3 regions of the Rhodococcus quanlei genome follow, and region 3 is predicted to be linked to each of the others. Evidence: riboswitches for the same ligand, from Rfam matches in the RefSeq annotation. Region 3 holds a riboswitch; each other region holds the start of a gene.
What was found. A riboswitch is a leader RNA that binds a small molecule or an ion and turns the genes downstream of it on or off. The one in region 3 is predicted to bind cobalamin.
Positions count from the first base shown of each region.

Region 1 (9,824 bases), on a different contig from region 3:
GGAATCATGGATTCGGTTGCACTCCAACAACTCGGAGCAGATTCGTGACCTCGGAGCGTGGCTCACGACGGTCGTGGGACGAGTGTGCCTCGACCGGCTCCGGTCCGCTGCGGTCCGACGAGAAACCTATGTGGGGCAGTGGCTCCCGGAACCGATCGTCACCGACATCAACCCCTCGGCAGAGCCCGACCCGCTGGACTACGTTGTGAACCAGGAAGACAACCGCCTGGCCGCACTCGTCGTGCTCGACGCACTGCCGCCGCAGCAACGAGTCGCCCTCGTCCTGCACGACGGCTTCTCCGTACCGTTCGCCGAGATCGCGAACATCCTCGGCGTCGAAGTGGCGACGGCTCGGCAACTGGCTTCGCGTGGTCGCAAAGCGGCGACCACGGCAACTCCCCCGGTCCCGGACGACGAGCACGCGGCGGCAGTCACCCGGTTGATCGAGGCCATGTCCAGCGGGGATCTCGATGCCGTGGTTGCGGCCCTGCACCCGGACGCGAGGGTGATCGGCGATGCCAACGGCACCACCAACACCGCCGTCAACATCATCGTGGGCGCCGACAAGTTCGCCCGCTTCTTCCTCGGACTCGGCCGGCGTTACGGTCATGAGGCGTTCGAGGCGTTGCAGCCCGTGCTGGTCAACGGCCAGCTCGGCTTCTACAACCCTGGGCTGCCCGAGAACGAGCGCAACCGAGGGTTTGCAGCCCGCGTCAACGGCTTCACCGTCCGAGACGGGCTCGTCTACGCCGCGTATGACGTCGCGAACCCGGAGAAGTTCTCGGGGGTCCGAATCAGCCGGTGACTTGGTCGTCCGCCCACGGCACGCGACAAGCATCGGTACTGAAACCCTGATCGGTGATGCCGAGCGCCGAGTTCATCCGCGCTCGCATGTTCTCGAGTCCGATCTGGTAAGTCAGCTCCACCACGCCGTCGTAACCGAATCGGCGCGCCAAGTCGGCGACCTGATCGTCCGTGACGCCGTTGTCACCGTGAACATCGCCGGTCATGGCGTCGGCGTATGCGATCGCCGCCTTCTCGTCGTCGGTGTACAGGTCGGATTCGGCGTAGTTGCCGATCTCTTTCAGACGCTCGATGTCCAGACCGTCGAGACGCTGCAACATGGTCCCGAAGTCGACGCACCAGGAGCAGCCGATTGTCCACGCCACCCGGTACACGGCGAGTTCACGCACGTTCGCCGGCAGCACGGTGGATGCCTTCTGCACTGCGAGCTCGTGGGCGCCGGAGGCAGCCATCAGTTTCGGGTGATGCGCGGTGATCGCAAAGGGCTCGGGAACAGCGCCGAACTGCCGAGCCGCGAACTTGTACGCAACCTTCACAACCGGTCCGGCCTCCGCAGGTGTCACAGCGGGAATGCGTGTCATGATGTCCTCCGTCTTTGCCGGGCGCCGTCTGCGCCCTCCACCCCATAGACGACGCAGCACGCCAGAACGTGACACCACCGGATCGAGAATGTGGCAGCACACCAACTACGCTGCAGTTATGCCCGAGGGAGCCCGCAACCGGACCGTCGCACGTCTGCGGCCGTTCACATCCACGATCTTCGCGGAAATGACCGAACTCGCGGCTCGCCACGACGCCATCAACCTCGGCCAGGGTTACCCGGATACCGACGGACCCGAGTCGATGCTCGCGACCGCGCGCCAGGCCATCGTCGACGGATTGAACCAGTACCCGCCCGGGGCAGGAATGGCCGTGCTGCGCGAAGCCGTCGCCGCAGACAGAAATCGGCGTTACGGCGCCGACCTCGATCCCGCCGCCGAGGTTCTGGTCACCGTCGGTGCGACCGAAGCCATCAGTGCGACGCTGCTGGGGTTGGTCGAACCGGGAGACGAAGTGGTGTTGATCGAACCGTTCTACGACTCCTATGCAGCCACGGTGGCTTTGGCCGGCGCCGTCCGCAGAACCGCACCCCTCGTACCGTCGGGTTCCGGCTTCCGATTGGACGTGGATGCCCTTCGCGCAGCGATCACCGAGCGCACCACGATGCTCGTCGTCAACACCCCACACAACCCCACCGGCACCGTCTTCACCGACGACGAGACTCGTGCCATCGCAGAACTCGCCTGTGAGCACGACCTACTCGTGCTCAGCGACGAGGTGTACGAACACCTGGTTTTCGACCGACGGGTGCACACTCCGCTCGCGTCGCTGCCCGGGATGTGGGAACGCACCGTCACGGTGTCGAGTGCGGCGAAGATGTTCAACGTGACGGGATGGAAGATCGGGTGGGCCTGCGGTCCGGCCGATCTGATCGCCGGTGTGCGCGCGGCCAAACAGTATCTGTCCTTCGTCGGTGGTGCGCCGTTCCAACCGGCTGTCGCGCACGCTCTGGAGCACGAACAGAACTGGGTCCGCGATATGGCTTCCGGCCTACAGTCCAAACGCGATGTGCTGCACCACGCGCTCACGGACGCGGGCTTCGATGTCTTCTCAGGTGGGGGAACCTACTTCCTGTGCGCCGATATTCGCGCAATCGGTGAGCACGACGCAATGGCGTTCTGCCGCGCCCTACCGGAACGTATCGGGGTGGCCGCCGTGCCGATCAGCGTATTCACCGACCATCCGAATCAATGGAATCACCTGGTGCGCTTTGCGTTCTGCAAGAAGGACGAAGTTCTCGGCGAAGCTGCCCGGCGTCTGCACACACTCGGGGAGTCTGCGCGATGAACCCCTGGGAGTCTGCGCGATGAACACGGACACGGTGAACGCGCGAACCATTCCCGCAGATTTCGTCCGACGGGCACTGGAGCTGTCCGATCAGACCGGTACCGATCTCGGCTCCGCACTGACCACCGCCGGTATCACGCCCGCAGCCCTGGCAGACCCCCTGGCCAGGCTCACACCGGCACAGGTCACCGCGTTCACACAGGAAGTGTGGCGTGTGACCGACGACGAGTTGTTCGGCCTGGGCCGAGCACCCGTACCCCGCGGCACCTTTCGCCTACTGTGCCTGGCACTGATTCACCGACCCGATCTGAGATCGGTGATCTACCGTCTTGCCGATCTGGTGCGTGCCCTCCCCGCCCTGCCGCCACTACACCTCGATTCGGGTGAACGCAGCACCCGCGTCACCCTCATGCCGGGCCGCACAGACGACTCGGACCTTTCCGATGAGGCGGCACGTATCACCACAGATTTCTCGCTCCTGCTTCTGCACCGGTTTGCAGCATGGTTGGTCGGCAAGAGAGTGCCCTTGCTGTCCGTCGAAGTCCCCTATCCCGCGCCGGTTGCCGGGCTGGCCCAGAACTACGACTACATCTTCGGAGTGCCGGTCACCTTCGGCTGCCCCGCACCCTCACTGGAGTTCGACAACGCGGCACTGCGTTTTCCGGTTATCCAAACCGAGGAAACGCTCGAAGACTACCTTCGCGGGTCGCCGAACCTCCTTCTGTCCGAAAGGGATTACGACTCCGCCGCGTCCGCGCAGGTACGCCGCGCCCTCGAGTTGGGCGTGACAGGGCGGACTGCGACCGCCGATGACATCGCCGAGATGCTGTCCATCAGCGTCCCGCACCTGCGCCGACTGCTTCGCCAGGACGGTACGTCACTCAATCAATTGCGCGAGGAAGTTCTCCGCGACACAGCCGTCGCCGGTCTCCGACGCGGTGAGGCCGTGGAGACGCTCTCCGCTCGGCTCGGATTCTCGGAGCCCAGCGCTTTTCGGCGGGCTTTCAAGCGCTGGACCGGCAGTACCCCGAGCAACTACCGCTGAGCTGCCCTCAACACAGACAGAACTCGTTGCCCTCCGGGTCCGTCATCGTGATCCATTCGTAGGGCCCCTGACTACCGCGGTGCGAAATGGTGGCCCCGGCTGCAACGAGCTTCTCGGCCAGCGCCTCTCGCCCGTCGCCGGCACGAAGATCCAGGTGAAGGCGGTTCTTCACCTGTTTCGACTCCGGGACGAGCTGGAACAAGACACGCGGGCGCTGAGGGTGTTCGGGATCGCGGATCGCCGCTCCCCCGCGCCACATCAGCACGCCCTCGAACGTGGTGGTATCCGATTCTCGGGCATGACCGGCTTGGATCAGCCCGCGGATGAAGTTCTCATCACTTGGCTCCATCTCCCAATCGAGCGCGCTGGCCCACCATTTCGCCTGCTGGTGCGGTTGCTGTGAATCAACTGTGACCTGAAATTCCATCGACATGCGCTCACGGTAAACCCGTCCTCCGACACTTTCCGCGCGAGCGACCGGACCGAGCCCGATCCGACGTTCCCAGCCTGCGCACAGGCCTGTGACGCTGGCGCTGACGGGTTGCATGAAGCGACGACCAGTGGGAACGTCGGTGAAGTACCGATATTCCTGACCTGAGAGGGTGAGCCTGAAAGTATGCGTACGGTTGTCGCCGACCACTACCCCACACGTGACCGCAGCGAGTGCACAGTGAGCGTCCGACAAGATCCCGTCACCTGGATCGAACCGAATCGCAACGCTCCCCCAGGCGGACCACTGTCGGCACGGGAGGTCGCAGACTACGACGCACGGGGCTTCCATTCGAAGGATGCTCTGGTCTCGACACGGGATGTTTTCGCGCTGAACGACGAAATGTACCGCCTCGCAGGCGATAAGGGTCTACATGGCGATGGCCGCGTGGTCCGCGAAAACGGGGGCGGTGACGTGCGTTCGGTTTTCGACGTTCACCTGCTCAGCTCGGTGGTCGACGAGATCATCCGCCGCCCCGAAGTTGTCGGTATCGCTCGACAGATTCTGGGCTCCGACGTGTACGTTCACCAGTCACGACTCAATTTCAAACCTGGCTTCGGCGGTGGCGCCTTCTACTGGCATTCCGACTTCGAAACCTGGCACGCCGAGGACGGCATGCCGGCGCCGCGCGCGGCCAGCATTTCCATCGCGTTGACCGAGAACTACGGCTACAACGGCGGGCTGATGATCATGCCGGGATCGCACCGCAAGTTCGTTTCCTGCGCGGGAAGCACGCCCGAGGACTACTTCAAGGAATCGCTGGTGAGCACCGCACCGCCGACCGGGTCCCCCGACGAGAAGACCCTGACCGGAATGGCCAACGAGTACGGCATCGAGGTCATGACGGGGCCGTCCGGTTCTGCGACGGTCTTCGATTCGAACTGCATGCACGGATCGAACGGCAACATCACACCGTTCGCACGGTCGAACTTGTTCATCGTGTTCAACAGCATCGAGAACCCGCCGACGGAGCCGTACGCCGCGCAGGCACCGCGTCCGACATACCTCAGCAGTCGAGACTTCACCCCGATCAGTTGACATCGAACACCCGTTCGATACCTCGAGGTAGGCTCGTTGCATGCTCCAGCCATCGCTGTTCGACGACTCGGCCCTCGGTGCCGAACTCGGCGAATTGGGTAGCGTCCTCACTCGTACTCCGCTCGCTCGGGACGCGTGGGTCGACACCGCACCCGGCTGGTTGTCGGGTTCCGATGCGTTGTTCGAACGCTTGGTAAGCGTCGTGCCTTGGCGGGCAGAGCGCAGGCAGATGTACGACCGAGTCGTCGACGTTCCCCGGCTCGTCAGCTTCTACGACGAACGCGCACCACTGCCCGATTCCATGCTCGTCACGAGTCGCAACACCTTGTCGGCTCATTACGCACGCGAGTTGGGCGAACCGTTCGCGACGTCCGGGCTCTGCTATTACCGAGACGGGAACGACAGCGTCGCCTGGCACGGTGACGACACCGGACGCAGCCGCACAGAGGACACGATGATCGCCATCCTGTCTCTCGGCGCCGCGCGGTCGCTTCTCCTACGACCGCGCGGCGGGGGCACGTCGCTGCGCTTCCCCCTCGGGCACGGCGACCTGCTCGTGATGGGCGGATCATGCCAGCGCACGTGGGAACACTGCGTACCCAAGAGCAAACGTCCGACGGGACCGCGAATCAGTGTGCAGTTCCGCACGCGTGGTGTCCGCTGACCATCACTGCCGTCGTGCGGCAACAGCGCTCGCCAGGCGATCCAGTTGCGCTGCCGTCCTCTCCCAATCCAGGCACGCATCGGTGATCGACTTGCCGTACGTCAGCTCGTCGACGTGGCCGAGGCGCAGGTCCTGACGCCCGGCCTCCAGGAAGCTTTCGAGCATCACACCGACAACACCCTTCTCCCCGTTTTCGATTCGGGCCGCAAGATCCGAGACGACGTCGATCTGCTTCTCGTGATTCTTGGAGCTGTTGCCGTGACTCGCATCCACCACCACACATTCGGGCAACCCGGCCTTACGCAGCCGCGACGCCGTGTCGGCAACAGTCTCTGCATCGTAATTGGGGCCGTCGGTACCGCCGCGCAGAATCACGTGGCAGTCCGGGTTACCGGCAGTCCGGACCAGTGCTGCACGTCCGTCGAGGTCGGTGCCAGGGAAGACGTGACTTGCTGCGGCAGCACGCGTTCCGTCCACCGCGACCTGCACGTCACCTTCGGTGGAGTTCTTGATCCCCACCGGCATGGACAGTGCACTGCACAGCTGACGATGCACCTGACTCGCAGCCGTGCGGGCACCGATCGCACCGTAGGACACGAGGTCGGAGATGTACTGAGGCATTATCGGATCGAGGAATTCGCAGCCGACCGGAAGGCCGAGGTCGGAGATGTCGAGCAGCAGCTTGCGGCCGATCCGCAGGCCGCTGTCGATGTCGAACGTTCCGTCGAGATGTGGGTCGTTGAGCAGACCTTTCCACCCCAACGAGGTGCGCGGCTTCTCGAAGTACACGCGCATGACGATGTGCAGGTCGGCACGCAATTCTTCGGCCTTGGACGCCAGGCGGCGTGCGTAGTCGATGGCCGCTGCCGGGTCGTGGACCGAGCACGGGCCGACCACGACGAGCAGGCGGTCGTCGTCGCCGCGCAGGATGTCGACCGTTCCCGCACGTCCCGTCCGGACCGTCGCGGACGCAACGTCGCCGGGAGTCAGCTCACCGCGGACCACTGACGGCGGTACGAGAGGACTCAGCGAAACAGTTCGCTGATTGTCGAGAGTGGATTCGTCGACGGCAACGGAATTGTCGATAGTGATAGTCATTACGTCGGTTTCCTGTTCCAACCGACTCGAAGACTGTGAAGAACTCCAGCGAGCCGGTCTGTATCCGGCTCGTAGGGTGGAGGTCAGCGCGTGGTAACACCGACCGACCCACCCAGGGCCGGCCTGCTAAACCAAAAATATGCGCGCTGCATGCCGACCACACTAGCGACTTCTCTCCATCCACGCGAATCATCCCCTGTGAGCGGTTGACGAGTGTCCACCCTCCTTCGTCACGCACCGGGGGTTTCGGCCGCAAAGAGACGGCTATGCTGGTCGGTGCAGCTGGTTCGCCCGGTGCGGTCGTGAGGAGCCCCGAAGACTGCGCTCGGCGTCGAAGCACGTGCGCCTTTCGAGGCGTTACGTGTGAGAGGGAATCCGGTGAGAATCCGGAACTGTCCCGCAGCGGTGAGCAGGAACGACCGCCGTCACCATGCACTGGGTCTTCAACGCCTGGGAAGCGACGGCCACTAGGTCCGACGTCGAATACGCCGGCTGCCTGCGAGTCCGAAGACCTGCCGACTGCGTCGGGCACGCCGTGCCCGACGGTTCACCGCCCCGTGGAATGGGCGCGTAGACCTCCGTGCGCTTGAAATCTGTCCTGGGCTCGAGAGGTGTACCCGCTTGCCGGTGGTGACCGTACCGCTACGCAACTGGAGAAACTCGTGACATTTTCATTCACAGCGACCGTGCTGGGCTCCCCTCGCATCGGCCGCAATCGCGAACTGAAGAAGGCCGTCGAGGCCTACTGGGCAGGAAAGCTCGACCCTGCCGGGCTGGAGTCGGTCGCCGCCGACTTGCGTGCCCAGAACTGGACCGAGCTGCGTGACGCCGGGCTCGACTCCGTTCCCGTCAACACCTTCTCGTACTACGACCACGTCCTCGATACTGCTGCGATGCTCGGTGCCCTGCCCGAGCGCGTTGCGGATATCGACACCCCGCTCGACCGCTACTTCGCGGCGGCACGAGGCAATGACGCGGTCGCGCCGCTCGAGATGACCAAGTGGTTCGACACCAACTACCACTACCTCGTGCCGGAGATCTCGCCGTCGACGACGTTCTCGCTGGATCCGTCCAAAGTGCTCGCAGAACTCGACGAAGCACTCGCACTGGACATCCCAGCCAGACCGGTAGTCCTGGGTCCGGTCACGTTCCTTCTGCTCTCGAAAGGAGTGGGATCCGACACAAAGCTCCTCGATCGCGTCGACGAGTTGCTGCCGTTGTATGCCGAACTCCTCGCACTGCTCGCCGACAAGGGTGCCCAATGGGTGCAGATCGACGAACCTGCGCTGGTCGCGGATCGCACCACCGAGGAGATCGCCGTCGCCACACGCGTGTACGACACTCTGTCCGGAGCCGAGAGTCGGCCGGCCATCCTGGTCGCGTCCTACTTCGGCAGTCTCGGTGATGCCTTGCCTGCCCTCGCTTCCACCGGAATCGAGGGGCTCGCACTCGATCTTGTCGCCGGAAGCGACTCGATTCCATCGGTTCCCGGGTTGGCTCACAAGCACGTGGTGGCCGGCATCGTCGACGGTCGCAACGTCTGGCGCACCGACCTCGGCAAGGCCCTCGCCACCGTCAGCACCGTCCTCGGCAACGTCGGCTCGCTTGCAGTGTCGACGTCGTGCTCCTTGCTGCACGTTCCGTACACGCTCGATGCGGAGACGGAACTCGACAAAGCGCTGCGTTCCTGGCTGGCTTTCGGCAGTGAAAAGGTGCGCGAGGTCGTTGCACTGGGCACCGCGATCACCAAGGGCCGCGAATCGGTCGACGACGAATTCGCACTGGCCCGCGCGGCCGCGTCGACTCGCGCCACCGACGCCCGCCTGCACGACGCGGAACTACGTGAACGCTTGGCCACGACAATCGAATCCGACGCTGGACGCAGCCCGGCTGCAGAACGCCGTCAGGCGCAAGCCGCACTCGATCTCCCACCGCTTCCCACGACGACAATCGGGTCGTACCCACAGACGAGGCAGATCCGCATCGCCCGTGCCGCATTGCGCAAGGGCGAGATCGACCAGGCCGAGTACCTGGCGCGGATGCGTGGTGAGATCGCCGATGTGGTGGCGCTACAAGAGCAGCTCGACATCGACGTCCTCGTCCACGGCGAGCCCGAACGTAACGACATGGTGCAGTATTTCGCCGAGCAACTCGACGGATTCTTCGCCACAGCCAACGGCTGGGTCCAGTCGTACGGAAGCCGGTGCGTGCGTCCGCCGATCCTGTTCGGCGACGTTCGGCGACCGAAACCGATGACCGTCGACTGGATCGAGTACGCACAATCACTGACCGAGCGCCCGGTCAAGGGCATGCTGACCGGTCCGGTGACCATCCTCGCGTGGTCGTTCGTGCGCGACGATCAGCCCCTGGCCGATTCCGCCAACCAGGTCGCCCTCGCGATCCGTGAGGAAACGGTCGACCTCGAGGCTGCGGGCGTCAAGATCATTCAGGTCGACGAACCCGCGCTACGGGAGCTGCTGCCTTTGCGCGCTACCGAACAGACCGCCTACCTGGATTGGTCCGTCGGTGCGTTCCGGTTGTCCACTTCCGGGGTTGCCGATGTGACGCAGATCCACACGCATCTGTGCTATTCGGAGTTCGGTGAGGTCATCGAGGCCATCGCCAAGTTGGATGCCGATGTGACGTCCATCGAGGCAGCACGCTCACACATGGAGGTACTCGACGATCTCAACGCGGTGGGCTTCGACCTGGGGGTCGGGCCCGGCGTGTACGACATTCACTCTCCGCGGGTACCGAGCGTGGACGAGATCGCCGAATCTCTCCGCGAAGCACTGAAA
Region 1 is NZ_JBUYWD010000015.1:7,852-17,675, reverse strand. It holds gene ACZI8Q_RS12515 (sigma-70 family RNA polymerase sigma factor) at 1-805, shown strand, start outside; gene ACZI8Q_RS12510 (carboxymuconolactone decarboxylase family protein) at 795-1,385, opposite strand; gene ACZI8Q_RS12505 (pyridoxal phosphate-dependent aminotransferase) at 1,504-2,691, shown strand; gene ACZI8Q_RS12500 (AraC family transcriptional regulator) at 2,726-3,736, shown strand; gene ACZI8Q_RS12495 (VOC family protein) at 3,744-4,169, opposite strand; gene thpD (ectoine hydroxylase) at 4,353-5,264, shown strand; gene ACZI8Q_RS12485 (alpha-ketoglutarate-dependent dioxygenase AlkB) at 5,305-5,928, shown strand; gene ACZI8Q_RS12480 (3-deoxy-7-phosphoheptulonate synthase) at 5,932-7,026, opposite strand; cobalamin riboswitch at 7,348-7,560, shown strand; gene metE (5-methyltetrahydropteroyltriglutamate--homocysteine S-methyltransferase) at 7,689-9,824, shown strand, end outside.
Region 1: linked by a shared signal. The riboswitch ahead of metE (5-methyltetrahydropteroyltriglutamate--homocysteine S-methyltransferase) and the one ahead of ACZI8Q_RS01370 (FecCD family ABC transporter permease) in region 3 are both predicted to bind cobalamin.

Region 2 (9,824 bases), on a different contig from region 3:
CCTACTGGGACCGGGCCTACAAGGGGCCGAAGAACGCGAAGGTGCCCGACGGCTTCCTCGAGGCCTTGTCCCGCAGCCCGGAGGCGGCTGCCTTCTTCGAAACCTTGAACAGTCAGAACCGATATGCCATCTTCTACCGACTACAGGACGCCAAGCGGGCGGAAACCCGCGCACGCCGGATCGAGAAGTTCGTGCAACAACTCGCCGAGAGGCGGAAGTTCCACGACTGACAGAATGTCGTCGTGATGGAAGCTGGGGTGACGACGTGTTCCGCCATGTCTGCGCGCGACGAGCCGCTCGCCGGTACAGCAGCGCAGGTCAGCGGTTGGGTGTGTCTGGAGTTTCCCGGCGGTTGGGGCCGGGACGTCCTGGACGGGGCGGCGCTGGGGACCGACCTGGCCGAAGCATTGCGTGTCCGCGCCGACGCTGCCGGGGTTCGGATCATGTTCATCAGACGCCCGGGCCGCAGCACACTGACCGGGGGAAATCCGGAGCGTCCCGCGCACACTGTCTTGCTCGCGCAATCGCACCCGAACCGATCGTGGTGTGAGCGACTGGAAGTTTCAGAGCCTGCGGAGCTGCTCGACGTGGACTTCTCTCTCGTCGGCGGTGATGCGCCCGGAATCGGTGCTCGTGTGGACGGCCCGATCGCGTTGGTGTGTGCGCACGGCAAGCGTGACCAGTGCTGTGCCGTGCTCGGCCGCCCGGTGGCTGCCGCCCTGGCCACAGAGTTCGACGGCGCAGAGTTCGGTGGGGGCGTGTGGGAGTGCTCGCACACTGGGGGACACCGATTCGCACCGTCGATGATTCTGCTACCCAGCGGCTATTCGTATGGCCGGCTCGGTGACGCCGCAAGCGTTGCGGCGATGCAGGCGGCCGGCCGCGGCGAGGTGCAACTCGAAGGATTACGTGGCCGTAGCGTGTGGAATCCGCGTGGCCAGGTCGCGGAGATGGCGGTTCGTGAGCGGGTGGACGCCGGTGTGAACGGGCTGAGCGTCGTCGGCGACACGGTGGTCCACACGGACGGTCGCCAGTGGTCGGTGGATATCGACGAGGTGGAGCTGCCACCTCGCCCTGCGAGTTGTGGTGCGGTGCCGAAGGCCGTCAGGCCGCTCGTGGCTCGCGACGTGCACGAGCTGACACGTCACCACTAGACAGTCACCAGTACACGCCGGGGATCAGGTTGCCCACCCGCCGGCCGACGCTCCCGAGCAGGGGTGGGGTAGGGATGGTGCTACCCCGCTTCGTGGGCTTGCGCGGACTCGCGTCTGCCGGTTGTTCGCCACGGGCCGCCGGTGAATCCGGAAACATCTTGTACAACTGGTGGAGCATCAGGTCTTTGGTGTGTGGCGCGAAGAAGGATCCGAACTCACCGAGTGTTCCGAGTGGTGCGTCGATCTGCTTCGGGCGTTCGACGAGGGCGCGTACCACCGTGCGGGCCGCGTCCTCCGGGCTCGCCGCCGGCCCGGCGTTGTACTGGGCTGTCGGTGCGATCATGGGCGTACGCACCAACGGCATGTGGATGGTGGTGAAGGTGATTCCGTCCGACAGGGTTTCTGCTGCAGCGACATTGGTGAATCCGTCGAGGGCGGATTTGCTGGCCACGTATGCCGAGAAGCGTGGCGTGGATGCTTGCACTCCGGCGCTGCTGATGTTCACGATGTGTCCGAAGCGTCGTGCCCGCATCTGGGGGAGTAGGGCCAGGATCATCCGCACGGCGCCGAAGTAGTTGACCGCCATGGTCCGCTCGTAGTCGTGCAGTCGGTCGGTGGAGTGATAAATCCCGCGTCTGATGGACCGGCCGGCGTTGTTCACCAACATGTCCACGTGGTCGTGTTCGTCGAGGATGGTAGCCACTGTCCGGTCGACCGATTCGCTGTCGGTGATGTCGCATGGGTAGCAGTGCGCACTCCCACCGTCGGCACGGATCTGCTCGACCACGGCCGCCAATTCGTCCGCCCGTCGTGCGAGGAGCAGCACGGTCGCACCTTTGCGGGCAATCGCCAGGGCGGAACTGCGGCCGATTCCCGACGAGGCCCCCGTGATCACGACGCGGCGCCCCACCAGCGGCCCGTGCGGGTCGTCGCGTCGCGCGCGGTCGGGGTCGAGGTGCTCGCGCCAGTACCCCCATAGGGTCGCCGCATACTCGCCGAACTCGGGTACGTCGATGCCACTGCCGTTCAATGCGTTCCGTGTCGCTTCGCTGCCGAGGGCGGGCAGCGTCATGGTGCCGAGCAATGCGGGTGGAATGCCGATCGCTTTCAGTGCGAATGCGCGCCCGGCATCGATCGGCCCGATCGACGTCGGTTCCATGAAGGGGCGAACAAGGCTGCGCGGTACCTCCGCAACGGGACGTGGAGCGCCGCAAGCCTTTGCGAGTGCCGAGTAGATCTCACGAATCGGCTGTGGCTTCGGGTTGACCAGGTGGAAGGTCCGGCCGTCGAGGTCGGGCTGCGTCATCAACTGCACGAGCGCCCGCGCCACATAGTCGACGGGAACGACGTTGGTGGTGCCCAGGTCCGGTATGAGGAGAGGCAATGCGGTCGGGAGTTTCGACAACGCCGCGATTGCGGGAAACATGTAGTAGGGGCCGTCGATCTTGTCGATCTCGCCTGTCACCGAACTACCGACCACCGCAGAGGGCCGATAGATGCGGGTGCGAATGTCCCCCGCCTCTCGGACGAGTTTCTCGGCCTCGAACTTCGTGCGGTGATACGCGGTGGGAAAGCCTTGACCGAGATCGAAGTCGTCCTCGTCGAAATGGCCGCGGTGGTCGCCCGCCACCGCAACGGACGACACGTGGTGGAGGGTGGCGCCCAACCGCCGCACCAACTCGATCACCGAGCGGGTGCCACGCACGTTCGTGTCGGCTTGCTCCTCGCCGGCCGTCAGGTCGTAGATCGCGCCGAGGTGAAGTACGTGCTCGGCTGCGGGTGGATTCTCGACACCGAGATTCGGTTCGGTCAGGTCTCCGACGAGCGGCTCGATCCGGTCGCCGCCCGGAAACAGCTGTGCGATCGCAGCCAAACGCTCCGCCGAGCCTGGCCGAACGAGGACATGGACGTGGGCGTTCTCGTCCTGCCGCAGCAGTTCGGCCAGTACGTTGCGGCCCAGAAATCCGGTTCCGCCGGTCACGATGTACGTCGCCATGACCTGAACTTACTCCGGGGTAAGTTTGGCGGCTAGTGTCCGATGCCAACTTTCTCGTGCAGGCGCTTCATCCATCCCGGCGCCCACCAGTTCGCCTCACCCATCAGCTTGACCAACGACGGCACCAACAGCATGCGCACCACTGTTGCATCCACGATGAGGGCGACGATCATGCCGACTCCGAGGAACCGCATGACCGACAGACCGGAGATCGCGAACGCCCCCGTCACGATCATGAGCAGCAAGGCTGCCGCAGTGACGATGCGTCCGGTGCGTTCTGCGCCGAACCTCACTGCTTCCTCGGTGGACGCTCCTTCGGCGCGGGCTTCCACCATGCGCGACATCAAGAACACCTCGTAGTCCGTGGAGAGACCGAACACCACAGCCATGATGAGCACCACGAACGTCGGTTCGAGATCAGACGGGCTCACGTTGAGCAGTTCGGCGCCGTGTCCGAGTTGGAAGACCCACGTCAGCACACCGAAGGTGGCGGCGAGGCTGATGCCGGCCATCAACACCGCCTTGATCGGCAACACGATCGACCCGAACGCGAGGAACAACAGGATGAGAGTCGAGATCACCATGATCGCCACCATCACTGGCAACCACTCCGTGATCGCGGCGTTGCTGTCGTCCACCGTGGCCTGCCCACCGCCGACGAGAAGTTCGGTCCCTGCCGGTGGCTCGAGTGCGCGCAGACTCGACACGACACTGCTCTGCTCGTCGCCGTCGGCACCTTCCGAATACGTCACCTGAACGGCCGCGAACTCGGCATTCGACCCGACCAGCGTCACCTGACCGACCCCGTCGATATCGCTCGCGGACTCGACAACGGCCTGTCCGTCCGCGGGAGTCGGGGCGGTGCCGTCCGTCCCGCGCAGGATGACGGTCGCACCGTTTCCGGTGGTGGGGAAGTCGTTCACGAGGACGTCGGTGGCCACGCGCGCCGGGTCGCCTTCGGGCAGAGCGGTGTACGTGACCTCGCCGAGGGTGGCTTTCGTCAGGGGAGCGGCCAGCACCAGGAGGCCGATGACGATCGTGACGGCGACGGCGATCGGCTTACCCATAACGCGGGTCACGACGGTGCCCCAGAACTTGCGGGCCCGTTCTTCACCCCGCTGAGCTGCGCCTTTACGCCAGCTCAGTGCGTTGATGCGGTGCCCCAGGATCGCCAGCAGGGCGGGAACTGCCGTCAGTGACAGGACTGCGGCACCGACCACGGCCGCGATCGCGCCGAATCCGAGCGACTTGATCACGTCCTGCGGGAACACGAGCATGCCGGAGAACGCGCAGATCAGCAGTAGTCCTGAGAACGCGACAGTGCGTCCGGCCGTGAGGATGGTGCGCCGGGTGGCCTCGATCGGCGAGGCACCCGCATCGAGTTCCTCGCGGAACCGCCCGACGACGAACAACCCGTAGTCGATGGCGAGTCCCAGTCCGAGCAGCGACGCGACGTTGATGGCGAACGTGCTGACGTCGGTGAACAGCGTCAGTGCGCGCAATGTGGCCAGGGCGCTGAGAATCGAGAGTATGCCGACGAAGACCGGGACTGCTGCGGCGACCAGGCCGCCGAAGATGAACACCAGCAGCACGAGGGTGATCGGTAGGGCAATGGCTTCGGCAAGGACGAGGTCGCTCTGCAGGTGGTTGTTGAAGGAGACCCCGACCGTCGAATTGCCGGCGAACTGGACGTCGACGCCCTCGACCTCCAGTTTGGGAAGCAGGTCGTTGAAATTGGCGATGTTGATGTCGGCGTCCGGATCGACGGTGATCGCTGCCGACGCCATGGTGCCGTCTTCGGAGAGCATCGACGGTTTCGTCATCGGATCTGCGGTCCAATAGGAGGTGACCGAGTGCGTGGGTACTTCGCTGCTGAACTCGGTCAGATTCGCGGTGACCGCGGGCCCGATATCCTCGACGGTCTCGCCCTCGGGGGGCGTGTAGATCGCGATGATGCTCGGCGTCTGGGGGCCCAGAGTGTCTTCGACGATGCGAGCGACCTCGGCGGATTCACTGTTCGGGTCGACGAACCCACCCTGGCTGAGCTTCGAGAACACGCCGGCGCCCCATACACCGCTCACCACCACCGCGAGAACGGCGATGATCAACACCCACCATTTTCGTGTGACGACTAGCGATGCCCAACGTGTCATGCGTTCTCCCCGGATCTATCGGCGCGGTTGCGACCTTGTCGACTGTAATGCGGGTGGGGCGGATGGGGTGTGAGCGTGACGGGGATCTCCCCGCAGGACGTCGCGAGCAATCGGGCATACTCGACAGCGCACGTGCAGCCATTCGATGGGGGAAGCCGGTCCGAATCCGGCGCTGACCCGCAACGGTAGGTGGTCGACCACGGTCGGTCACGAGCCCGATTACCCGTCGGACGGTGTGTGACCCCCTGTTCGTCGTGGTCTACGAAACGGAGTCCTGCCCGCGCCGCCGCGGTGCGCGGTGGGGTGAGCTGGTCGTTGTTCGTGGCTCTGAGCCCGCAATGAGGTTTACATGCGTTTGTTGTCGTTCCCCCGTGGTGGTGTGATCGTTCTGGCCGCTGCTCTTCTGGTCGGTGGCTGTTCCCGCGGTGACGGCGTGGCCGATGCCGCGTCCGCGCAACCCTTCGCCGAGCCGGTGTCGATCACCAACTGTGATCGCACCCAGGAATTCGAGGCGCCGCCGCAACGGATCGTGTCCATGGACAGTCATGTCACCGAGGTGCTCATCGAGATGGGGGTCGGTGACCGAATCGTCGGTATGGGGGACGCCGACGACACGCCACTGCCCGAGTTTGCGGACGAGTACGCACAGATTCCGAGTTTGTCGGACCAGCACCCCACTTCCGAACAGATCCTCGACCTCGACCCGGACCTCGTGGTCGGCGGAATGACGAGCGCGTTCAACGAACAGGAGGGCCGATCCCGCGAATTCTTCGAGAGCAAGGGGATTCCCACCTTCATGTTCTCCGAGTACTGCGGCACCGGATTCCCCGATCTCGATCTGCTGCGCACCGACTACTCGCAGTTGGGTCGCATCCTCGGCGAAGAGGCGGCCGCACAGAAGATCATCGACCGGGTGGTCGACGGGTTGACGAAGCTGCGGGAGCAGATCGGCGAGGCCCCGCCTGTTCCTACCTTCTTCTACGACTCGGGAGAAGACGCTCCGATGACCGTCGGCGGTGAGGGGGCCGGCCAGTTGATCGCGGACTACGCGGGTGCGATCAACCTGTTCTCGGAGGGGCAGAAGCCGTATCCGGACACCACCTGGGAAACCATCGGGGAGCGTGCCCCGGAGGCCATCGTGGTCCTCGACTACGGGGACAAGAGTGCTGAGCAGAAGATCGACTTCCTGAAATCGCAGCCGATCATGATGACGACTCCCGCCGTACGCAACGATCACTTCGTTGTGGTCCCACTGAGTGACTTCTTCGAGAGCCCGCGGTTGCTGCGATCCGCCCGAACGATTGCGCACGCGCTTCATCCTGACCGGGTGCCGCAGTCGTGACGAGCACACTCGAAAGAGAACATTCGCACACAGCAGGAGATTCGCACACAGCAGGAGAAGAAACCGTCGAGTACCGGCGCCGACGGTTCGGCTTCGGAGCACTGCTGGTCGCACTCGCGGTGAGTTTGCTGTTCGGGATGGGCCTGGCCGTGTCGTTCGGTTCCGTGCACATCCCCGTCGGTGACGTGTGGGCCATCGTCGTGCACGCGATCGCCGGTGGCGGATTCGATACGTGGTGGTCCGATGCCCGTGAAGCGATCGTCATGGATTCACGACTGCCCCGTGCCGTCACCGCTGCGGTGGTGGGTGCCGCGCTGGCATTGGCGGGTGCTGTAGCTCAAGCGGTGACGCGCAATCCGCTCGCCGACCCCTATCTGCTCGGTGTGTCCTCGGGTGCCGGTTTCGGTGTCGTTCTGGTGATGGTGTTGGGCATCGGTGCGGGTGCACTCGGAGCGTTCACGATTCCGGCGGCCGCGTTCGTCGGTGCGATGATTCCGTTGTTTCTGTCGCTGGCGATCGGCGGCCGCTACCCGCAGCCCACGGCAATCATTCTGGTGGGAGTCGCGTTGGCGCAGGTCTTCTCGGCGCTGATCACCTTCACCTTGCTGGTGGTGGCCGAAAACAATGAGCTCAGTGCCGTGATGCACTGGTTGGCGGGCGGTTTGGGCGGCTCCCGCTGGTCCACGTCGATGTTTCCCGGGCTCGTTCTCGCGCTCGTCGGCACAGCGGTGCTGCTCGGGGCGAACCGCACCGATCTGCTCAAGACCGGTGACGACGGCGCGAGCGCACTCGGCATGAATGTGCGCAGGTTCCGCGTCGTGTCACTGCTCGGAGTTTCGCTGCTGGCCGGCGCTGCGGTGTCCGTGGCGGGCGGTATCGGTTTCATCGGACTGCTGATTCCGCACTTGGCGGGTTATCTGGTGGGCACGCGGGCCGTGCGGCTGTTCCCAGTGGCGATGCTCGTCGGTGCGATTGCCTTGGTGATCGCCGATACCGTGGCGCGCACGATCGTGTCGAACACGGAGGTTCCGGTTGGTGTCATCACCGCACTCATCGGTGCACCCATCTTCGTATGGATGCTGTACCGCCAGTATCGGAAGGCTGAGCAGTGACTTTCAAAGAGGCGCAGACAATCGACGAGACTGTGACGGCAGAAGTGCCCGGAAAGGGTGCCCTCGCGCTCGAGCGTGTATCCGCGGTGCTCGGCTCGCGCCAGGTGCTTCGGGAGATCGATTTCTCGGTACGTCCGGGTGAGATCCTCGGCCTGGTTGGGCCGAACGGATCCGGGAAGACCACGGCGTTGCGGTGCGGTTATCGTGCGTTGCGTCCGCACAGCGGGACTGTGTGGGTCGAAGGGGCGGACACCGAACACGTCAGCCGTCGGGTTCTCGCCACCACGATCGGTGTCAGCACCCAAGAGCCGACCACATCGGGTGGGTTGACCGTGCGGCAATCGGTGGCACTGGGCCGCGTCCCGCATCGCGGCCTCCTCGATCGCCCGACCGAGGCGGATCGCGTCATTGTCGAAGAATGCCTGCGCAGGGTCGATCTGATCGGCCTGGCCTCGCGTGACGTGCAAGCGTTGTCCGGGGGTGAGCGGCAACGTGTCTCGATTGCGCGAGCATTGGCGCAGCAGCCGCGGATACTGCTCCTCGACGAACCCACCAACCACCTGGATCTGCGCCAGCAGTTGACAGTGATGAAGGTTCTCGCAGATCTTGCCGCGAGCGGTCTCGCGGTCGTCGTCACCATGCACGATCTGCGGATGGCGGTCGAATACTGTGACCGGTTGGCCGTGATGAGCGGGGGCGTCCTGGTGGCGGATGGGCCGCCGGCGGACGTGCTCGACGAGGCGCTGCTTGGTGGTGTGTTCGGGATCAAGGCCCGAGTTCACACCCATCCGAGACGGTCGATGGAGATTCTGGGGTTGGCCGATGATTGATGTGTACGGCGTTACGGCGCAGCGTGTTCCGGCGATTGCCGATCAGGTTCGGCCGGGCCCCGGTGTCGCAACGTTTCCTGCCGATATGATGGTGGACCCAGGGTGGATGGCCGAACGAGTCGCCGATACCGGGCGACGTTGGGGCAGCGCAGACCCGCGCGTGAACGGAACGCTCTGGTGGTACTCGGCGAGTTCGACTCTGGCCGGAATCCCTGTGGCCACGTCCCTCGTCACGGGGTTCGCGGCGCATCCGCGCTTGGCGGACGCGACAGCTTTCCTGCGTCCCGACGGCTACTTCGGCGGTATGACGAGTGAGGTGTTTCTTCCGGTAGGGGAGGGCCTTTCGAGTGTGGCGACCGAGCTCACGTCGACGCTTACAGCGCTCATCGACGCACTGGGGGAGGCGTCGGGTGTGCGGGCCCGTCCGTTGTGGGCAATCGCCACGGATTCGGTGGCGAACCGTGCGCTCGACGCAGGTGATGCGTGCGGCGATCGCGCCGTCGGGAGGGACTTCGCGCTACGTCTCGTGGACGCCATGCAGGCTGCCGGTGCCCCGATGCCGATGCCACGGTTCGTCGATGTAGAGCGAGGCGGGCGGACGAAATGTTTCACGAAGCGAGCGTCGTGCTGCCTGATCTACGAAGCTCGTGAACGCAAGTGCACGAGCTGTCCCAAACGGCGCCCGTCAGAGCGGCTTGCCGATCTACGGAAGCTGGTGCTGTGACGGAGTTCTAGCCCGCGTACCGGCAGTTTCGGAGCGACTCCGCAGAGACGGTGTCGACCTGACAGGTCTTGTGCTGCCATCCACCGCCGTACTCGTCTGCGGTGCTGTCGACGAAAAGTTCGACAGCGTCCGATCCCGGAGTGACACGGAAGTATGTGGTGATCGGATCGCCGTCGGTGGTTGACATAGTGAGCGCGTACTCGGCGCCCCCGGTGGCTCGGCCAACGTTCAAACAGTCGATCACGCTCCGCGGAAACTGTTCGTTCAGCGATGGACTGGGTCCGTGTGTACGCACTTCACCGCAGCTCGAGAGTGGCGGCCGGTTCGTAAAACCTTCCGGCGCGTGAGACTGAGGGTTGCACGAGGCACCGAGAAGGACGGGAACGAGAGTCACGAGCAGCCAACCTGCGCGGATCCGTTTCTTCCTCACCGGAGCAGCGTACTCGAGTGGCGTGAAACTCACGCGATGTTCACATATGACCGGTAGGACTAGTGCTACTAGTCTTAATTCGC
Region 2 is NZ_JBUYWD010000022.1:78,590-88,413, reverse strand. It holds gene ACZI8Q_RS16155 (YdeI/OmpD-associated family protein) at 1-230, shown strand, start outside; gene ACZI8Q_RS16150 (sucrase ferredoxin) at 246-1,154, shown strand; gene ACZI8Q_RS16145 (SDR family oxidoreductase) at 1,159-3,150, opposite strand; gene ACZI8Q_RS16140 (MMPL family transporter) at 3,183-5,303, opposite strand; cobalamin riboswitch at 5,411-5,548, shown strand; gene ACZI8Q_RS16135 (ABC transporter substrate-binding protein) at 5,653-6,645, shown strand; gene ACZI8Q_RS16130 (FecCD family ABC transporter permease) at 6,747-7,757, shown strand; gene ACZI8Q_RS16125 (ABC transporter ATP-binding protein) at 7,802-8,587, shown strand; gene ACZI8Q_RS16120 ((2Fe-2S)-binding protein) at 8,580-9,311, shown strand; gene ACZI8Q_RS16115 (hypothetical protein) at 9,319-9,498, opposite strand.
Region 2: linked by a shared signal. The riboswitch ahead of ACZI8Q_RS16135 (ABC transporter substrate-binding protein) and the one ahead of ACZI8Q_RS01370 (FecCD family ABC transporter permease) in region 3 are both predicted to bind cobalamin.

Region 3 (9,824 bases):
CCTGGGTGATCGATCTGGACATTCAGGGGTTCTTCGACAACGTGCCGCACGAACCGATCCTGAAGGCGGTAGAGCATCACACCGACCTGCCGTGGGTGCTGTTGTATGTGCGGCGGTGGCTCACGGCACCGATTCAACAGTCGGACGGGACGTTGGCGTCCCGGGATCGCGGGACCCCACAAGGATCTGCGATTTCCCCGTTGTTGTCGAACCTGTTCATGCACTATGCATTCGACCGGTGGTTGCATGACGGCCAGGACCGGGTCAGGTTCGAGAGGTACTGCGACGACGCGATCGTCCATTGCGGCAGCGAGAAGCAAGCGAAGTTCATACGCAACCTGATCGCTGCCCGGTTGTGGAAGTTCGGGTTACGACTACATCCTGAGAAGACTCGGATCGTGTACTGCGCCCAGGACGGGAGACCTCGCATCGCTGGTGCGTTGGTCGAGTTCACGTTCCTCGGCTACACGTTCCGCCCGCGGTATGCGCGCATCCATAGCGACGGTTGGAAGGTCGGTTTCCTTCCGGCGGTCAGCAAGGCTGCGTGCAAGTCGATGGGTTCGGTTATTCGTGGGTGGCGTCTGGGTCGCCGTACCGACCTCTCTTTCAAGCAGGTCGCGCGAGGATCAATCGAGTGGTGGCGGGCTGGATCAACTACTACGGGCGCTTCTACAAGTCCGCGTTGATCGGCTTCCTGGCCGAAGCACTCAACCGCCATCTGGTGAGTTGGGCGTGCCGGAAATACAAGCACCTGCATCGCTACAAAGCGAAAGCGCGACGCAGGTTGGCGGAGATCGCCTCCGAGTATCCGGGCATGTTCGTCCACTGGCGACACGGGGCATTGCCCTCAGGCTCGACGTCGGGAGCCGTGTGACGGGAGACTGTCACGCACGGTTCTGAGAGCGCCGGGGGGTGAAATTCCCCCCGGCGACTCACCACCGGTTGTTGCATCACTCCGGGTGGGACGTTCGGATGGGTACCGATCGGCATCCCTGGTTCCTGCCGCCTTCACCGTTTGGGACGCGACCGCAGCCGCTGCCGTCGAACCACCGCGCCACCGTCAGCAAACGCGCCGGCCCCCAAGCGGCCTGACCGTGCCTGACCCGAGTAGCGCCGACCACCAGCACCACAGGCCGGCGCTACTCGGCGCGGCGTTGTTCAGGCATGAGGGGCCAGTGCATTGACAGGCATTAGAACGTATGTTCGCATTAGGTCATGCGATGGAACGGGCAAGCGATCGGCCTCGACGATGGTGCGTTGCCCGGTCTCGATCGTTCCGGTTTGGTGCAGACCGTGCGTACCCCCGATTTCGACGGGGTCACCTTCCACGAAGTGCTGTGCAAGAGCGCGCTCAACAAAGTTCCGGACGCAGCAGCCCTTCCATTCCATTTCACCGTCAACACATTTCGAGGCTGCTCGCACGCATGCAAATACTGCTTCGCGCGGCCCACGCACGAATATCTCGATCTCGATGCAGGGTCGGACTTCGACAACGAGATCGTGGTGAAAACCAACGTGGGCGCGGTGCTCCGGAGGGAACTCTCCCGGAAGTCGTGGCAGCGTGACCACGTCGCGCTGGGGACGAACACCGATCCCTACCAGCGTGCAGAGGGCCGCTACCGATTGATGCCAGGAGTGATTCGAGCACTCGTGGAATCGGGCACGCCGTTCTCGATACTCACCAAAGGGACGCTGCTTCGCAGGGACATCCCGCTTCTGTCGTTGGCCGCGCAGCAGGTTCCGGTGAGTATCGGGGTGTCACTCGCGATCCACGACGAGGACCTGCAGAAGTCCCTGGAACCCGGGGTCCCGTCCACACGCGCGCGACTGGACCTGATTCGCGCCCTGCGTGATGCCGGCCTGCCGTGCAATGTCATGGTCGCGCCCGTCATCCCGTTTCTCACCGACTCCGAACGGCACCTCGACGGACTACTCGGTGCCATTGCCGACGTCGGTGCCGATTCGGTTACCGCGTTTCCGATGCACCTGCGGGGGAGTACCAAGGGGTGGTTCCTGACGTGGCTGGCAGCGGAACACCCCGCCCTGATTCGGCAGTACCGGCAGCTGTACGGTCGCGGCGCCTACGTCAGTACCGAATACAAGGCGTGGTTGAAGCGGCGCCTCGATCCATTGATCGTCAAGCACGGACTCGTGCCCAGCGTCGAGTCGGAGGCGCCAGCACAGCGGCAGCGTGCTGTGGAGGGCGCTGGCGCACCCGGCCCACGGGGCGCACAATCTGCCCGTGCCGAGACACTCACGTTGTTCTGACGTCCTTGGCCGGTACGAGAATCCAGGTCCACTCAGGAGTCGCTGAGTGTGTTTAGGTACTCGGCGAAATCCGCGATGGCCTGAGGATTCTGTGGGCCTTCGGTCAGTTGCGGGTACGTAAGCACGAAGAAGTTGCCGTTCTCGACTGCCGTCGTGCTCGCCATCAGCGGGTGGCTTCGAAGGAATTCTTCTTTCTGCTCTGCAGAAGTACTGCCGTAGTCGTTGATCAGTATCACGTCAGGATTGCGGTCGGCGGCCGCGGCGAAGGAGACATCGGTCCAGCTGTCGTCGATGTCATCGAAGATATTCTTGCCGCCCGCGCGTGTGATGACGTCATGTGCCGCTGCGTTGGTACCGACAGTGAGTGGCTGAGTAGTGCCGTCGTCGTACAGGAATACCGTGGGTGCCGGCCTGTCGGCGGGGATTGTCGCGCGGGCATCGGAGATCGTCTTCTTGTAGTCGGCTATCAGCTGGTCGGCCCGCTCGGGTACCCCGAAGATCGTTCCGAGGTTGTCGATGTCGGTGTAGAGCGCTTGGATCGGATCCATGATGCCGCGAGCGGTACTGTCGCCTTGGCGGCAAGACTCGGTGAGAACGTAGCTGGGGATGCCGACGTTCGCCAGCACGTCCGGTGTGACACCACTGGATTCGGTGAATCCGTAGTTCCAGCCCGCGAAAACGAGGTCGGCACTTGCGCCCTGGACGAGTTCCTTGTTGATCTTGGTGCCGAGCAGCGGCACCGCTTCGAAACTGTCCTTCCATGGGGACGCGGCGGCATTACCGTCCTTCGAGTCGCTGAGAATGTAGCCGGCCATGTGGTCTTCGAGGCCCAGCGCGAACATCATCTCCGTCATGTTGATGTCGTTGACCACCACGTTGTCCGGTGGCGCGTCGAAGGTCTTCTCGACACCGCAGTTGGTGACTGTGACCGGATATCCGGCCGCTGCCTCGGTGGAGGTGTCATCGATCTGGGCGCCGCATCCGGCAAGCAGGACGGCGGACACAGTGAGCGCGGAGCAGGTCAACGCGTTGCGGATTCTCATGCGGTGGTGATCTCCTCGAGATGGGTGGCAGGGTCGTCGGACATCGTGTTCGGCGAGTACAGAAGTTGCGGTGCACCGGTATGGGGATGAGTGATCACGTGCGCTTCGACGCCGAATACGTCGCGTACGATGCTCGGCACCAGCACTTCACGTGGGGTTCCGGAGGTGACAATGGTGCCCCGATCGAGGACATAGATCCGGTCGCAGAACATCGCTGCGAGGTTGAGGTCATGCAGCGCAGCGAGCACCGTGATTCCCAGGTCGCGGACTTTACGTAGAACGTCGATCTGATGCTTGATGTCAAGATGGTTCGTGGGCTCGTCGAGAACGAGGACCTGCGGTTGCTGGGCGAGAGCTCGGGCGATCAGGACGCGCTGCCGTTCGCCACCGGACAGCTCCAGGTAGGAACGCGACGACAAGTGGGCGGCCCCAGCAGTTCGCAGAGCCTCGGCGACGATCGCGTGGCAATCGTGGCTGTCGCGACCGAGCGCGCTGGTGTGCGGCAGGCGGCCGGTGGCCACGACCTCGTCGACGGTGAATCCGAATTCGACTGTCGCCTGTTGACTCAGCGCGGCGAGGCGCAGGGCGCTCTGTTTCATCGTCATGCTCTGTACGTCGGCGCCATCGAGCAGTACACGGCCTGCAGTGGGCCGCAGAGCGCGGTATGCGCACCGAAGGATTGTCGACTTGCCACTGCCGTTCGGTCCGACGAGTCCCACGAGTTCGCCGCGACGTGCCGCCAGGTCCACGCCCCTTATCAAGGTGCTCGCGGCGACCTCGACGGTCAGGTCCTCGATCGTCAAGTCCATGCGGAAGGTTCCTTCTGTCGGCATCGTGGTTCAGTCGACGTCTGTGTGTCGGTGGGGGTCGTTATGCGGCGGCCAAGCCCCGTCGTCATGTGTTGCCGAACGTGTAGCGGCGGGCACGCATGAGGAGTACGAACGTCGGGACACCGACAAACGCGGTGATCGCGCCGATGGGGAGCTCCGAGGGTGCGACTACGACGCGGCTGATCACGTCGGCCCACACCATGAAGACGGCTCCCAACAGAGGAGCAATGATGAGCACTCTGGTGTGGTCTGCGCCGACGATCATGCGTGTCACGTGCGGAACGACGAGGCCGACGAATCCGATCGCTCCGACGATCGCGACAAGAGTCCCGGTCATGGCCGCGCACACGACGAACAGCTGCACACGGAACCGCTGCGCATCCAAACCGAGGCCGCTGGCCACATCGTCACCCATGACCAAGGCATTGAGCTTTGTGGACCACACGAGGAGCAATATCGCACCCATGACCACAACGCCGGTGGTGACAGGTAACGCCGACCATCTGGCCGGCGCCAGACTGCCGAGCAACCAGAACATCACCGACTTGGCATCCTCGCCGCGCGGGGAGACGAACACCATGACAGTGGTGATCGCGGAGAACCCGTAAGCCAAGGCTGTACCGGTGAGCACAAGACGCAGGGGCGACAGACCCTCGCGGGTGCGTGCAGCGACATAGACGAGCACGGTCGCCACCAGGGCGCCGATAAAGGCGGCTAACGAGATTGCGGCGATTCCCATCGCGGCGAACACCCCGAACAAGATCACCGACGTCGCGCCGACCGCAGCGCCGGAGGAAATGCCGAGCACAAAAGGGTCGGCGAGCGCATTGCGCACCATTGCCTGGACCGCCACACCCACCATGGACAATCCCGCACCGACCACGATCGCCAGCAGGACGCGGGGCAGCCGTGTATCGGCGATGATGCGATAGCGGGTGACCTCGTCAGGCTCGATGACACTGCCGGTGACGTAGGCGGACAGGTAGTGCACGGTGTCCGACCATGGGATCGGGACCGTTCCGATCCCGACCGCGACCAGTGCGGAGACGACCAGCACGGCGGTGACGCCCGCAGCGATCACGGTGGTGCGGACGAGTGGTGCAGTGGACGCGGCACGTATGGGCCCACGCACCGCTTGTGGCGCTGTGTCGAGCGTGTTCATCGGTGTCCTCGCCTGTTGAGGACCTCGAAGGGGCACTCAGGCACCGCGCGGAAGGCGCACAGTAACGCACCATCGGCGGGGACCCTGGCTTGTGCCTCGAAGCCGTCGGTCACCACACGCATCTCTCGTGTGGTGTGCTGGCAGGTCTTCGGACTTACGGGCGTGTGCGAAGGCACTGCCTACTGGTCGCCGCTTCCCGGGTTCACCCGCACATACGCGGATGTGTACCCAGTGCTGTTGACGACGGTCGTTCCCGAATACCGCTGCGGGCCAATTCCGGATTCTCACCGGATTCCCTGTTACCCCACCATTCCGCGCAACCGAAGAAGGGTGGACCAGCAACAACCCGGATGCTAGCAGTAGCGCCGGATTCCGGGGCAGGTGCAGCAGGATGCCGTCGAAACGCCGACTTGTCGGCGAGCCCGGAGACCACGGACCATAATCGGGTGGGCGTTTCCGATCGCGCCGTACGTCTCCGTAGGATCACAGCCGAAGAAGTAGCTTGCTCCACGTTTCGAAAGGAATCCCGTGCTACGCACACATCTCGCCGGTTCTCTGAGAGCCGAGCACGCCGAGCAAACCGTGACCCTGACCGGTTGGGTTGCCCGGCGCCGCGATCACGGTGGAGTGGTGTTCATCGACCTGCGCGACGCTTCCGGTGTCTCGCAGGTCGTGTTCCGTGAAGGACCTGCGGCGGAGCAAGCGCATCGACTTCGTGCCGAGTACTGCGTGAAGATCACGGGCACGGTGGAGTCTCGACCGGAAGGTAACCGGAACTTCGAGATTGCGACCGGCGCCATCGAGGTGAACGCCACGGACCTCGAGGTGCTCAACGAAAGCGCGCCGTTGCCGTTCCAGCTCGACGATCAGGCAGGCGAGGAAGCGCGACTCAAACACCGCTACCTCGACCTCCGTCGCGAAGGCCCCGGCCAGGCCATTCGTTTGCGTTCGAAGGTCAACGCCGCAGCGCGCGGGGTTCTGGCCCACCACGAGTTCGTCGAGGTGGAGACACCCACGCTGACTCGTTCCACCCCCGAGGGTGCTCGCGACTTTCTGGTGCCCGCCAGGCTGCAACCGGGGTCGTTCTATGCGCTCCCGCAGAGTCCGCAGTTGTTCAAGCAGTTGCTGATGGTCGGTGGAATCGAGCGGTACTACCAGATCGCTCGCTGCTACCGCGACGAAGACTTCCGGGCAGATCGTCAGCCCGAGTTCACTCAGCTCGACATCGAGATGAGCTTTGTGAACCAGGACGATGTGATCCTCCTCGCGGAGGAAATTCTCGCTTCGGTGTGGCGTCTGATCGGCCACGAGATCGCCGAGCCGATCCCTCGGATGACCTACGCGGAAGCCATGCGTCGGTACGGTTCGGACAAGCCTGACCTCCGATTCGACCTCGAGTTGGTCGAGTGCACCGAGTACTTTGCGGAGACACCGTTCCGTGTGTTCCGCGCGCCGTACGTCGGTGCGGTCGTCATGCCCGGTGGAGCGAGTCAGCCACGCCGCCAACTCGATGCTTGGCAGGAGTGGGCGAAGCAGCGCGGAGCGAAGGGGCTCGCCTACGTTCTGGTGGGCGAGGACGGCGAGCTCGCCGGACCGGTCGCAAAGAACCTTTCGGCGGACGAGCGTGCGGGCCTCGCCGCGCACGTGGGCGCGAAGCCGGGCGATTGCATCTTCTTCGCCGCCGGCCCCACCAAGGCGATGCGGGCGTTGCTCGGCGCTGCACGCGGTGAGATCGCCCGTAAGCAGGATCTCATCGACGAGAACGCGTGGGCGTTCGTGTGGGTGGTCGACGCCCCGATGTTCGAACCTGCAGCGGACGCCACCGCCAGCGGGGACGTGGCACTCGGCTGGAGCGCGTGGACCGCGGTCCACCACGCGTTCACCTCTCCCAAGCCGGAGTCGCTCGATACCTTCGACACGGATCCCGGATCGGCTCTGGCCTATGCGTACGACATCGTCTGTAATGGCAACGAGATCGGCGGTGGCAGCATTCGTATCCACCGTAAAGACGTGCAGGAGCGTGTATTCGGTGTCATGGGTATCTCCGAGGAGGAGGCCCGGGAGAAGTTCGGGTTCCTCCTCGACGCGTTCGCGTTCGGTGCACCGCCGCACGGTGGAATCGCCTTCGGTTGGGACAGGATCACCGCACTACTCGCCGGAGTCGATTCGATTCGCGAGGTGATCGCCTTCCCGAAGTCGGGCGGCGGCGTCGACCCGCTGACCGATGCGCCGGCGCCGATCACGGCAGCGCAACGGAAAGAGTCCGGAATCGATGCCAAGCCGGTACCGAAGGAACAAGCGCCGAGCACCGAAACGGGAGATGCTGGACCCACTGAATCGGCATCCGCGAAGGCAGACACAGGCGAAGGTGCGGCGACCGGCAAGTGACGTGAACTGATCGATCGCCCACGTCCCGGATGTGAGTCATGTCACATTCGTGGCGGTGGTCGACGATCCGAACTGGGAATCGATCGCCCGCGCCTGACAGGCCGACGGGGAAGGTCGATGACGTGCGTCACCAAAAGGTAGGTTGGTTACCGATGATCGCAATTTTGGCAGACCCCGTTTCCGAGGTAGTTGCCGCAGCCGAGAAGCTGCTCACCCGGCGCACCGGCGCACCCGTGACCCTCGTGGATCCCGTCGATCTCGGGGGTAGTGGCCCCACCATCGTGCTGCGGGTGAGAGTCGCCGAGAATCCGTTCTCGCTGCCGAGAACTCTCGTCGTGAAGCAAGTGCGAGACGGGGGTCATACCGACTCGTGGATGCCCGACGGCGAGGGGCCGCCCGATGATTCCCATACCGCCTTTCTGCGGGAGGCCGTCTCTTACCAGTTCGCCACCGCACTGCACACCGATGTGCGGCCGGGTGCCGAGCTGTTGGCATCCGACCTCGACGCGCGCATCCTCGTGTTGAGTGATCTCGGCGATGCGACATCGATCAGCTCGCTGCTCGAACATTCCGATACGGACACGGTCACGAACACACTCATGGCGATGGCGCAGGCTCTGGGGCGGATGCACGCTGCGACCGTCGGACGCGAAGAGGACTTCACCGCATTGCTTCGCAGGGCGGAGGTCGAGCAATGCGACGACTTCGTGGCCGGCCAGGTGGGTCGGGCCGTTGCCGAGGTGCCCCGACTCTTGCAGGATCACCTCGGAATCGAGGTTCCCGCCGATGCGGTCGAACAAGTCACGCAGGCCGAGAAATTGTTCGACAGCGGACGATTTCGGGCGTTCAGTCCCTCGGATCTGTGTCCGGACAACATCATCGTCAACGACGAGGGTGTTCGGTTCCTCGACTACGAGTGGGGTGGATTCCGGGACGCGATGCTCGATATCGCGTACGCACTCGTGTCGTTCCCGGGCTGCTTGTGCAGCATCGACCTCTCCGAGGACAGAGCACAGGCGATGACCGAAGCCTGGCGCGCCGAGGTTGTCGGCATGTGGCCTGCCTTGGCCGATGACGAGTTCCTGGATGCTCGCATCGTCGAGGCCCAGTTGGTCTGGGTGTGGATCAGCACCTACCTGTTCTTGCGCGACGATCACACGTTGATCTCGGAGGTTCGCGAACACGCTCTCTCCGCTCCGCGAACGGTGGCACTGAGTCGCCGTTGGGAGCAGCTGGCACGTGCGGCGCAGGGGGCCGGAAACGCCGTCATCGCCGAACACGCGGAAGCGGTTGCGGCCAAGCTGGCGAGTCCTGCTGGCTGACCTCCAGACCATCAGCCGGCTCGAACGTCAACGCTGGTTGAATGCTTGCATCAGGGCTTTTCCATCCCAATCGCCTGTCGGAGCGTTCAGGCCGAACAGGGTGGCAACAGTCGGTGCGACGTCGATGGTGCGGGCCGAACCGGCAACCGTCTGTCCTCTCCGCACGAGGGGACTACCCCCGCTGACGAAGAAGGGGATCGGCATCGTCGCGCTGTGCCCGTGGTTGCCGGGAATGGGGTTGGACAGCGGTGTGGGGTCACTGAACCGCCACCCGGGTCGACAGAATGCGACGACGTCGCCGGCACGGTCTCCGAGGTCATGGTCGGAGGCTGGTACGGCGGTGTCCACGCCGTCGATGCCGGCGACGATCTCGCGGATTCGTGCTACGGCGGCACCGCGGTCCGCGGGGGCACCGGTCCAGTAGACAAGGTCGGCGCCACCGTTCTGGCATACCTGCACCCGACCGGCAAGCGTGGGGTCGGCGTTGAGGGGATGGTCCAATCCGATCAGCTTTGCGGGCTCCGACCAATCCATCGAATGATCGGCGAGCACGATGACCACCGAACGCGACCACGCATCAGTGTTCTGGAGGTGGTGCACGAATCGTTCGACCTGCCGATCGGTGTTCCGCAGAGCCGCGTTCCGGGCAATTCGCAGGGAGACACCCGACAGGTCGATGTGCCCGACCCGGTCCACGTCACCCAGGTTGGTGAAAGTGAACCGCGGGGAATGATCCTCGATCGTCCGGATCAGCGCATCCATCGTGAAGGTGTCGGGTGCGTGTTCGGTGCCGGGAATCAGGGGTGCAGGT
Region 3 is NZ_JBUYWD010000002.1:129,844-139,667, reverse strand. It holds gene ltrA (group II intron reverse transcriptase/maturase) at 1-686, shown strand, start outside; gene ACZI8Q_RS01390 (group II intron maturase-specific domain-containing protein) at 638-874, shown strand; gene ACZI8Q_RS01385 (Rv2578c family radical SAM protein) at 1,216-2,268, shown strand; gene ACZI8Q_RS01380 (ABC transporter substrate-binding protein) at 2,301-3,311, opposite strand; gene ACZI8Q_RS01375 (ABC transporter ATP-binding protein) at 3,308-4,120, opposite strand; gene ACZI8Q_RS01370 (FecCD family ABC transporter permease) at 4,206-5,303, opposite strand; cobalamin riboswitch at 5,426-5,658, opposite strand; gene aspS (aspartate--tRNA ligase) at 5,832-7,691, shown strand; gene ACZI8Q_RS01360 (phosphotransferase family protein) at 7,844-9,013, shown strand; gene ACZI8Q_RS01355 (alkaline phosphatase family protein) at 9,041-9,824, opposite strand, start outside.